DNA from 2 places in the Streptomyces sp. NPDC006711 genome. Region 2 is predicted to be linked to the other one. Evidence: riboswitches for the same ligand, from Rfam matches in the RefSeq annotation. Region 2 holds a riboswitch; the other holds the start of a gene.
What was found. A riboswitch is a leader RNA that binds a small molecule or an ion and turns the genes downstream of it on or off. The one in region 2 is predicted to bind cobalamin.

Region 1 (5,575 bases), on a different contig from region 2:
GCTTCGACCCCGTACACCTCGCGCAGCAGATCCGGAGTCAGTACGTCCGCGGGCGCTCCCGCCGCGACGATCCGGCCGTCCGCCAGGACGCAGAGGCGGTCGCAGTACTGCGCGGCCAGGTTCAGATCGTGCAGGGCGAGCAGGTTGACGGTGCCCAACTCCCTTACCAGGGAGAGCACTTCGAGCTGGTAGCGGATGTCGAGATGGTTGGTCGGCTCGTCCAGGACGATGAGGTCAGGCTGCTGTACGAGGGCGCGGGCGACCAGGGCGCGCCGGCGTTCACCGCCGGACAGGGACGGGAAGGGGCGGGCGGCGAGGTTCGCGATGCCGAGGCGTGCCAGCGCGTCGCGTACGAGGGCGTCGTCGGCGGCGGTGTCGGCCTCCCAGAAGCGGTGGTGCGGGGAGCAGCCCATGGCGACGATCTCCCGCACGCTCAGTTCGATGCCGCCGGCGTCGGCGTCCTGCGGGACGGTCGCGAGCCGGCGGGCGCGGGCCCTGGCCGGCAGGGCGTGCAGGTCGGCGCCGTCGAGCAGGACGCGGCCCGAGGTGGGGCGCAGGGTGGCGTAGACGCAGCGCAGCAGTGTGGTCTTGCCGCTGCCGTTGGGCCCGACCAGGCCGACGGTCTCGCCGTCGGCGGCGTGCAGGGTGATGTCGTGCAGCAGGGCGCGGCCCTGGGGGGTGGTGTACGAGAGCGATTGGGCGCGCAGCGTGGTCATGCGGGGCCGCCTTCCGCGCGGGCGCCGTGTCCGCGCAGCATCCACAGGAAGAAGGGGCCGCCGGTGAGCGCGGTGAGGACGCCGACGGGGATGTCCTGGGGCGCGGCGACCGTGCGGGCCGCCAGGTCGGCCAGGACGAGGAAGGCGGCGCCGCCCAGGGCCGCGACGGGCAGCAGGGCGCGGTGGGCGGCGCCGACGGCCATGCGGGCGGCGTGCGGCACCATCAGGCCGACGAAGCCGATCGACCCGGTGTACGCGACGAGGACGCCGGTGAGCAGCGATGCCAGCACGAAGGCGGCCGCGCGGAAGCGCCCGGTGTCGAGGCCGAGCACGGTGGCGCCCTCCTCGCCGACGAGCAGCAGGTCCAGCGGGCGGGCCAGGGCGATCAGGAGCAGGGTGCCCGCGGCGAGGGCGAGCGCGGGCAGAGCGAGCATGTCCCAGCGGGCGCCGCCGAGTCCGCCGAGTGTCCAGTGCAGGACTTCCGTGACGTGTTCGGCGCTGGCCGATGTGACCAGGATCAGGCTGGTGAGCGCGGACAGGACGTAGGAGACGGCGACCCCGGCCAGCACCAGGCGCCCGCCCGCCAGGGAGCCGGCGCGCCGGGCGAGCGCGTAGACGAGGACGAGGGCGGTGAGGGCTCCGGCGAAGGCGGCGGCGGGCAGGGCGACGGTGGTGGCCACCCCGGCGCCGGCCCCGAGGACGATCACGGCGACGGCCCCCGCGGAGGCTCCGCTGGAGACGCCCAGCAGGAAGGGATCGGCGAGCGGATTGCGCACGAGGGCCTGGAGGGTGGTGCCGATGACGGCGAGACCGGCGCCGGTGACCGCGCCGAGCACGACCCGGGGGGCTCTGACGTCCAGCACGATGGTGCGGTAGGGGCCGGGTTCGGCGGCGCCGGTGACGATGGCCCACACCTCGCCCGCCGGTATCCGTACCGAGCCGAGCGCGAGCCCGGCGGTGGCGCCGGCCAGGAGCACGAGGGTCAGGCCGCCGAGCAGCGCGAGGTAGCGCCGGCGGGGGGTCACCGGCGGGCTCCTTCTCGACCGGCGGGACGGGGCTGCGGGCCCGCGTGGTGGCGCCCCCTCATGCTCCCGCCCCGAGCTGCGCGGCCAGCTTGGCCACCGCGTCCGGGGCCCGTACGCCCGTCACCATGTCGGACAGCGCGAGGACCGCGAAGCTGTTGTTCTTGACGGCGGGCACCGAGGCGAGCGCCGGGTCGTCGCGCAGGCGCTTCTTCTTGGCCTCCACGCTCGTGCCGCCGTAGTCCAGGATGAGGATGGTCTTCGGGGCGCGGGCCACCACGTCCTCCCAGCTCGCGTCGCCGAAGGAGGCCGTCTTCAGGTCGTCGGCGAAGATGTTGCGTCCGCCCGCCCGCGTCACGATGTCGTTGCCGATGCCCTTGCCGCCGGCCGTGAACGCCGTCTTGTCGCCGCTGTCGTAGACGAACACCGGCACCGGCTCCCGGCCCGAAAGCGCCGTCCGGGTACGCTCGTTGGCCTCCTGGGCCGAGCGTATCCACGTCTGGGCCCGCTCGGGCACCCCGAAGGTGCGGCCGACCTCGGTGACCTCCTCGTACACGTCGTCCATCGTGGTCGCGTCGGCGCGGGGGCAGTTCTCCACGTTGAGGCGGGACTTGATGCCGCTCTTGGCGAGGGCTTCGCGGCTTCGGCCCTCGCCCGCGGCGAAGGCCGAGGCGTAACCGCCGTAGACGTAGTCGGGGCCGGCGGCCAGGAGCTTTTCGTAGGAGGGGTACTCGGCGGCCAGGACCGGGACCGAGCGGTAGGCCGCCTCGTACTTCGGCAGTACCTTGTCGTCCAAGTAGGCCGTCCCGGCAAGGGACTTGGCGAGGCCGAGCTCCAGCATCACCTCGGTGGCGTGCTGGTTCATCGTGACGGCCCGCTTGGGAGGCGCGGTGAACGTGGTGCGCACGCCGCAGTTGGTGACGGTGTACGGGAAGCCGGGGGCCGTAGCGCCCGTGGCCTCGGGCTGCGGCCGCGTCGTGCACGCGGCGAGCGGGAACAGCAGGGCGGCGGCGAGTGCCGCGCGGCGCCAGAGCATGGCTGCGCTCCTCCAAGGGGATTTCCACGTCCCCTGTCGATGGGAGAAGGCGGCAGGTCAGTTCCTGGCTTCCGGCTCCGAGGGGGGTCCCCCGGGGCCGGTCACAGTGGCGGGACCGTGCCGGATTCGCACCGGCTTCCTGGGTCCTGCCGCCCGATGATCAAAATTTCGTACGGACAGTATGCGCGAATTTCGATATGCGCGAATTTCGATCGGTACGCGCCATCCGTCACGGCGCCCGGGGGTGACTCAGTAGGCCTGGCTCAGTGGGCCTGGCTCAGTAGGCCTCGACGACCTTGACGTCTTCCTCCGTGATCACACCGTCCACGATGCGGTACGAGCGGAACTGGAACTCGCCCGCGCCGTCGGTGTCCGCAGTGGACACCAGGACGTAGTGCGCGCCGGGCTCGTTGGCGTAGGACACGTCGGTGCGCGAGGGGTAGGCCTCGGTCGCGGTGTGGGAGTGGTAGACGATCACCGGCTCCTCGTCGCGGTCGTCCATCTCGCGGTAGAGCTTGAGGAGGTCCTGCGAGTCGAACTCGTAGAACGTGGGCGAGCGGGCCGCGTTCAGCATGGGGATGAAGCGCTCGGGGCGGCCGGTGCCGGCCGGGCCCGCGACCACACCGCACGCCTCGTCGGGGTGGTCGGCGCGGGCGTGCGCGACGAGCTGGTCGTACAGGGCCTGGGTGAGGGTCAGCATGTCGGCAAGGATAAGCAAAGGGGCCGCCGCGTATCGAGTGGCGATACGCGGCGGCCCACATGGTGAGAACGTGCCGGTCAGCGGGGTCAGACGCGCTTGGCGAACGCCTTGTTCTCGGGGTTCTTGGCCTTGAGGACCAGGTAGGAGACGCCCAGGATCAGGGCCCACAGCGGCGCGCAGTACAGCGAGACGCGGGAGTCCTTGTCGATGCCCATCATGACGATGACCATGCCGATGAAGAGCAGCGCGAACCAGCTGGTCCACGGGGCTCCGGGGGCGCGGAAGGTGGACTGCGGCAGTTCGCCGCGGTCGGACTTGGCGCGGTAGCGGATCTGGCAGACCAGGATCATGATCCAGGCCCACATGCCGGAGATCGTGGCGAAGGAGACGACGTAGTCGAAGGCCTTGCCGGGCGCGACGTAGTTGATCCAGACACCGACCAGCATGAGCCCGGCGGAGACCGAGGTGCCCACCAGCGGGGTGCCGCTCCTGGTGAGCTTGGTGAAGACCTTGGGGCCCTGGCCGTTGAGCGCGAGGTCGCGCAGCATGCGGCCGGTGGAGTACATGCCGGAGTTGCAGGAGGAGAGCGCGGCGGTCAGCACGACGAAGTTGACGATGCCCGCGCCGACGCCGAGGCCCATCTTCTGGAACGCGGCGACGAAGGGACTCACGCCGGGCTGGAACTCGTGCCACGGGACGACCGAGAGGATCATGATCAGGGCGCCGATGTAGAAGACGGCGATGCGCCACGGCACGGTGTTGATGGCCTTGGGCAGCGTCTTCTCGGGGTCCTTGGACTCGCCCGCGGTCACGCCGACCAGCTCGACGGCGAGGAAGGCGAACATCACGATCTGGAGCGTCATCAGCGTGCCGCCGATGCCCTTGGGGAAGAACCCGTGGTCGTTCCAGAGGTTGGCGACGGTGGCGGTGTCCGCGGCGTCGGAGAAGCCGACGGTGAGGATGCCGGCGCAGATCAGGATCATGCCGACGATGGCGGTCACCTTGACCATCGAGAACCAGAACTCCAGCTCGCCGAAGAGCTTCACGGAGATGAGGTTCACGGCGTACAGGATGAGCGTGAAGATCAGGGCGTAGGCCCATTGCGGGATGCTCTTGTGCGTCCAGAAGGACATGTACTGGGCGGCCGCGGTCACTTCGGTGATGCCGGTGACGACCCAGAAGAGCCAGTACGTCCAGCCCGTCACATAGCCCCAGAACGGGCCGATGAACTCGCGGGCGTACTCCGAGAAGGAGCCCGACACCGGGCGGTACATGAGCAGCTCGCCCAGGGCGCGCATGATGAAGAAGATGACGAGGCCGGCGATGGCGTACGCCAGGATGAGGCTGGGTCCGGCCTTCGAGATGGCCTTGCCCGCGCCGAGGAAGAGGCCGGTGCCGATGGCACCGCCGATCGCGATCATCTGGATCTGCCGGGCCCCGAGGCCCCGCTGGTATCCCTCGCCCGCGGCTTCGCCCGGTTCGTTGACGCTGTCGGTCCCCGCGGCCTCATTGCCGGCAGGACGGTCTCCGTGCTGGTCGACCTGCGCTGAGGTCATGGTGGTGCGCCTTTCTCCATGCTGACCCGTCCGCCTCGGTCACGAAGCGACGGATCAGGTCCTGATCCCCCCGGATGTGGATGGAGTGCCGCCGGCGGTCAGCCGGTCGAAGCGCCCCCGGGAACATGGGTGGCGTCCCCGGGTGGTCGTGAAGATTTATCACGGGCTTATGGGTGATCCCCAGCGGCCTTTGTGGCAGGGATCACAGGAAGAAGCGGACAAACCGCATTCAATATGACAAAGCAGGTCGATGTGGTGATGGGATCGTTATACGGATTTGAGCGTCCGCTGAGCGAACGGTCATTTTCCGGTCGATCGCTCAGGGCATGAGCGTGTCGATGAGTGTTTCTTGCAGCACACCCAGCCACAGATAGGCCATCACCATCGGCTTGCGCGGGTCGTCGTCCGGCAGCCGGTAGAGCTCGCCGCTCTCGTCCTCATCGGTGATGTCCAGGCGGGTGGCGATGGTCAGCCGCAGGTCGTTGAGGGCGCCGAGCCAGTGCCGCGCGTCGTCGGCGGTCAGCTTCAGGACGGCGCCGCCGTCG
Region 2 (5,575 bases):
CGCCCTCGCCGAGCCCGGGCACGCTCAGCATCTTCGTACGGAACGGCTCGGCGGCCTTCACCGCCGCGCGCTCGCCGGGCCCTTGGGCCGGGGCGGGAGCGGCGGGCTGCCGCGCGTCGTCGGGGGAGTCCGGCGATCCGTCCCGTTCGGGGGAGTCGGCGGGGCTCTCGGGGGAGTCGCCCTGCGGCGGCACCCCGCCGCCCCCGCCCCCGCCGCCGGGGCCCTCGGGGCCCGGGTCGGGATCGTCGTCGCTCTCGGCGCCCTCGTCGCCCTGGAACTGCTCCAGGGTCTCGTCGAGTTTGTCCTCGTCCAGGCCCGGCGCGTCGAAGGGGTTGCGCCTGCGCCGGTGCGGCAGCGCGAGCAGCGCCGCTTGCCGGACGTCCTCGCTCGTCACCTCGGTGCGCCCGGCCCACGCGGCGAGCGCGGTCGCGGTGCGGGCCATCACGATGTCGGCGCGCATGCCGTCCACCTCGAACGCGGCGCAGGTCGCCGCGATCTGGAGAAGGACCGCGTCGCCGAGCACGACCGAGGGCAGCAGCTCCCGCGCCGCCACGATCCGCCCCCGCAGCGCGCCCTCCTCGTCGGCCCAGCGCGCGGCGAACGCGGCCGGGTCGTCGTCGTACGCCAGGCGGCGGCGCACCACCTCCACGCGCTGCTCGGGCTCGCGCGAGGCCGCGACCTCGACGGTCAGGCCGAACCGGTCGAGCAACTGCGGCCGCAGCTCGCCCTCTTCGGGGTTCATCGTGCCCACGAGCAGGAACCGCGCGGCGTGCCGCACCGAGACGCCCTCGCGCTCGACGTAGGAGGAGCCCATGGCGGCGGCGTCGAGCAGCAGGTCGATGAGGTGGTCGTGGAGCAGGTTGACCTCGTCGACGTACAGGATGCCGCGGTGGGCGTCCGCGAGCAGGCCCGGCTCGAAGGCCTTCACGCCCTCGCCGAGTGCCCGCTCGATGTCGAGCGCGCCCACCAGCCGGTCCTCGGAGGCGCCCACGGGCAGCTCGACCATGCGGGCCGCGCGGGCGGCGCCGGGACCGTTCTCGTGCGGCCCGTCCGGGCAGTCCGGGTCGGGCGCGGCGGGGTCGCAGCTGAAGCGGCAGCCCGGCACGACCGCGACCTCGGGCAGCAGATCCGCGAGCGCGCGCACGGCGGTGCTCTTCGCGGTGCCCTTCTCGCCCCGCACGAGGACACCGCCCACGGCGGGGCTGACGGCGTTCAGGAGCAGCGCGAGGCGCAGGTCGTCCATGCCGACGACGGCGGTGAACGGATACCGAGTGCTCATGTGCCGATCTCTCCTTGGAGTAGTGCTGTACGCGGCGGGCGCAGGGGGGGTGGTCATGGCGCTCCGGGCGGGATGAAGGGAAGGCCCTTGGGCGGGCCCTGCTCGATCAGCCGCAGCAGGGCATCGGTGTCGGCGTGTTCCTCGATCAGGTCGCCGAGCCGGTCGAGCTGTTCCTCGCGCAGCGTCCCGAAGGAAGTGTCGGGCGCGGGCACGAAGCGGCGGCCCGCGTCCCGCGCGACCCGCGCGAGGAAGCGGCGCCGGAAGCCGTCGCTCTCCAGGGAGCCGTGCCAGTGCGTGCCCCACACCGCGCCGGACCGGCAGCCGTCCAAGAAGGGCTCCCCGCCCAGGACTTGGGCGACGCCGTGGTGGATCTCGTACCCCTCGACGCGCTCGCCCAGCGCCGTGCCGACGGGCCGCGCCAGGGTCTTCTCGGCGGCGAACCGCACCCGCACCGGCAGCAGGCCGAGCCCGGGCACCGAGCCCGCCCGTGACTCGACGTCGTCCTCGATGTGCTCACCGAGCAACTGGAACCCGCCGCAGATCCCGAGCACAGGGCGGCCCTCGGCGGCCCGGCGGGCGATCTCGGCGGCCAGACCGCGCTCGCGCAGCCACTCCAGGGCGCGCACGGTGCCGCGCGTGCCCGGCACCACCACGAGGTCGGCGTCGGCCAGTTCCTCGGGCCGGTCCACGAACCGCACGACGACGCCGGGCTCGGCGGCAAGGGCGTCCACGTCGGTGAAGTTGCTCATCAGCGGCACCGCGCACACCGCGATCCGCAGCACGTCCTCGCCGACGGGCGGCGCCACCACCGACTCGCGCACGGCGCCGCGCATCGACACCCTGAGCCCGTCCTCCTCGTCGATGCCGAGGCCGTGGGCGTAGGGCAGGATCCCGTAGGTGTGGCGTCCGGTGAGGCCGCGCAGCATTTCGATGCCGGGCTCAAGCAGCGTCACATCGCCCCGGAACTTGTTGACGACGTAGCCGGCGACCAGCGCCTGGTCCTCGGGGCTCAGGAGCGCCGTCGTGCCGAAGAACGAGGCGAAGACGCCGCCCCGGTCGATGTCGCCGACCACCACGACCGGCAGCCGGGCGGCCCGCGCGATGCCCATGTTGACGATGTCGGTGCGCCGCAGGTTGATCTCGGCCGGACTGCCCGCGCCTTCGCAGATCACGGCGTCATACGTGGCCCGCAGCTCGGCCAGGCAGTCCAGTACGGTGCCGAGCAGCGCCTCGCGGCCGCCCCGGTGCGGCGCGGTGGCGGACGCGGGGCCCGGGGACCCGAAGAACCCGCGGGCGCTCAGCTCGCCGACGGGCCTGCCCATCAGGACGACCTGGCTCGAGCGGTCGCTGCCGGGCTTGAGCAGCACCGGATTCATCAGCGCGCTCGGCTCCACCCGGGCGGCCTGTGCCTGCATCGCCTGGGCCCGGCCGATCTCCGCGCCCTCACGCGTGACGAACGAGTTCAGCGACATGTTCTGGCCCTTGAACGGCGCGACCTTGACGCCCCGGCGCACCAGCCACCGGCAGATCCCGGCCGTCACGACGCTCTTGCCCGCGTCCGATGTCGTGCCCGCGATCAGCAGCCCGCCACCCATGTACGTCCCTTCCTCACAGCGGCCCTCGTCGCCACGGCGGCGGCCAGCGTCAGCCAGCTGACCCGGCGCGAGAGCCGTACGGCCCGTTCGATGTCCGCGACGGTGACGGCCCGGCCCGGCGCGTTCAGGACCGGCCGATGCTCCATGCGCCCCGCGTAGGAGAGCGTGCCGCCGAGCCGCACGCCGAGCGCGCCGGCGAACGCGGCCTCGACCGGGCCCGCGTTGGGGCTGGGGTGGCGGCCCGCGTCGGCGCGCCAGGCCCGTACCGCGCCCCGGGGGTCGGGGCCCGCGAGCGCCGCGAGGACGGCGGTGAGCCGGGCACCCGGCCAGCCCGCCACGTCGTCGAGGCGTGCCGAAGCCCAGCCATATTTGCGGTACTTATCCGACTTGTGCCCGACCATCGCGTCCAGCGTGTTGACCGCCCGGAAACCCACGAGACCGGGCACGCCCGCGAGCGCGCCCCACACCAGGGCCCCGACGACGGCGTCGGAGGTGTTCTCGGCGACCGACTCGACCACCGCCCGCGCGACGCCGTCGGCGTCCAGGGACCGCGGGTCGCGGCCGCACAGATGCGGCAGGCGCTCGCGGGCCGCCGCCAGGTCGCCGGCGGCGAGCGCACCCCCGATGGCCCGGGCCTCGCGGCCGAGCGAGGTGCCGCCGACCACGGTCCAGGTGGCGGCGGCGGTCAGGGCCAGGCTCGCGCGGGGGCGGCCGCGCAGGGCACGGGAGAGGAGGGCCGCGCCAGCGGTGGCGCCGCCCGCGCAGATCAGGGTGTGCAGCGCGCCCCGGCCCCGGTGGTCGCGCCACAGCGCGCGCTCCACGGCGGCCGAGGCCCGGCCGAACGCGGCGACCGGATGGCCCCGGCGCGGGTCGCCGAGCAGGAGGTCGGCGACGAGACCGGCGGTGACGCCGTGGGCGAAGGTGCGATCGGCCCGCATGCTCAGCGCGCCGGGGCGTCGCGGAAGGGGCCGGAAAGTCTCGGTGGGCAGGCGCGCATGGCGGTGTGTCCTCACTCAGGGTGTCCGCGCCCTGGTTCGACGTGACCGGCGGTGAGAGTTCCTGGCTCGCGGGGATCGCTCCCCGGTGACAGTGGCGGGACCGCGCCGGATTCGCACCGGCTTCCTCTCCTGCCGCCGTAGCTGGCCGGTGCAGTCCACCACGGTCCGAGAACAGCCGTCAACTTGCCGTTGACCTGCGGCGCGAGAGCGTGTCCCGGCGCACACGCGAGCGCCCTCCGGCCGGGGGCCGAAGGGCGGTTCGCGGGGTGCGCGCGGCGCCGGGAAGTGCCCCGTGGGGCCCCGGGCGCCGGGTCAGGCGACGATCAGATGGATCCCGTACGCCACGGCCGCAGCGCAGAGCGCGAAGCAGGCGTACGCGGTGGTGCGGGCCACCAGCACGTTGCCGGATCCCGAGGTCGCGGCCTCCCGCTTGGCGAGGCCGACGACGCCGAGGGTGAACAGGCCCACCAGGCCGACGGTCACCGCGAGGCTGACGCCGAAGACGGAGCCGAGGGCCGCCCAGTCGATGTGCATGAGGATTCCTTACCTGTACCTGGTCGGTGCCGGTCAGACCGCGGCCGGGGTGGGCGGGTCGGCGGGGGCCACCGGGGCCGGGGCCTGGATCGTGGCCCTGAGGTCGCCGACCGCGAGGTCGGCGGCGGAGAGCAGGACGCCGGTGGGCGGCGGGGAGACGGCGGCGATCGCGGTGGTGATGACACCGGCGGGCTCTGCGTCGGCCGGAGCGGTCTTGTCGGCGGTGACGTCGGCGGTGACGTCGTCGTGGCCGACCGGCCGGCGGCGCGAGAGCTTCCAGATGATGCCCGAGCCGGCGATCAGGAGGACGGCGACGGCGGCGATGCCCCAGGGGCCCTGCTGGGTCAGGAACTCCGCGCCCGCTCCGACGACGGCGGCGGCCGGGAGCGTCAGGATCCAGGCGACGGCCATCCGGGTCGCGGTGGACCAGCGGACCACACCGCCCTTGCGGCCGAGGCCCGCGCCCATGACCGAGCCGGAGCAGACCTGGGTGGTGGAGAGCGAGAAGCCGATGTGCGAGGAGGCCAGGATAACGGTGGCGGCGCCGGTCTGGGCGGCGAAGCCCTGCGGCGGGCGCAGCTCGGTCAGGCCCTTGCCCAGGGTGCGGATGATGCGCCAGCCGCCGAGGTAGGTGCCAAGGGCGATGGCCAGGCCCGCCGAGACGATGACCCACAGCGGGGGGTTGGCGCCCGGGTGCAGCACGCCGCCGGTGACCAGGGCGAGGGTGATGATGCCCATCGTCTTCTGGGCGTCGTTGGTGCCGTGGGCGAGCGAGACGAGACCGGCCGAGGCGATCTGGCCCACGCGGTAACCCTTGGCGGTGGCCTTCTCGTCGGTGTTCCGGTTGAGCCGGTAGGTGAGCCTGGTGGCCAGCATCGCGGCGATGCCGGCGACGACCGGGGCGGCGACGGCGGGCAGCAGCACCTTGGTGACGACGGTGGAGCCGTGGACCGAGGACCAGCCGGCCGACATGACCGCGGCGCCGATGAGGCCGCCGAACAGGGCGTGCGACGAGCTGGAGGGCAGCCCGAGCAGCCAGGTCAGCAGGTTCCACAGGATGGCGCCGACCAGGGCCGCGAAGATGACCTCGGTGCGGATTCCCTTTTCGTCGATGATCCCGCCGGAGATCGTCTTGGCGACCTCCACCGACAGGAACGCGCCGACCAGGT

Region 1: linked by a shared signal. The riboswitch ahead of ACFYM2_RS20000 (ABC transporter substrate-binding protein) and the one ahead of ACFYM2_RS16635 (cobalamin biosynthesis protein) in region 2 are both predicted to bind cobalamin.

The regions. Positions count from the first base shown of each region.
Region 1 covers NZ_JBIAGO010000009.1:157,194-162,768, forward strand. Annotated here, with positions in the region: gene ACFYM2_RS19990 (ABC transporter ATP-binding protein) at 1-716, opposite strand, end outside; gene ACFYM2_RS19995 (FecCD family ABC transporter permease) at 713-1,741, opposite strand; gene ACFYM2_RS20000 (ABC transporter substrate-binding protein) at 1,800-2,774, opposite strand; cobalamin riboswitch at 2,812-2,959, opposite strand; gene ACFYM2_RS20005 (M67 family metallopeptidase) at 3,052-3,474, opposite strand; gene ACFYM2_RS20010 (amino acid permease) at 3,561-5,030, opposite strand; gene ACFYM2_RS20015 (DUF2017 domain-containing protein) at 5,350-5,575, opposite strand, start outside.
Region 2 covers NZ_JBIAGO010000007.1:62,300-67,874, reverse strand. Annotated here, with positions in the region: gene ACFYM2_RS16645 (putative cobaltochelatase) at 1-1,279, opposite strand, end outside; gene ACFYM2_RS16640 (cobyric acid synthase) at 1,333-2,874, opposite strand; gene ACFYM2_RS16635 (cobalamin biosynthesis protein) at 2,856-3,812, opposite strand; cobalamin riboswitch at 3,907-4,048, opposite strand; gene ACFYM2_RS16630 (hypothetical protein) at 4,185-4,406, opposite strand; gene ACFYM2_RS16625 (anion permease) at 4,440-5,575, opposite strand, start outside.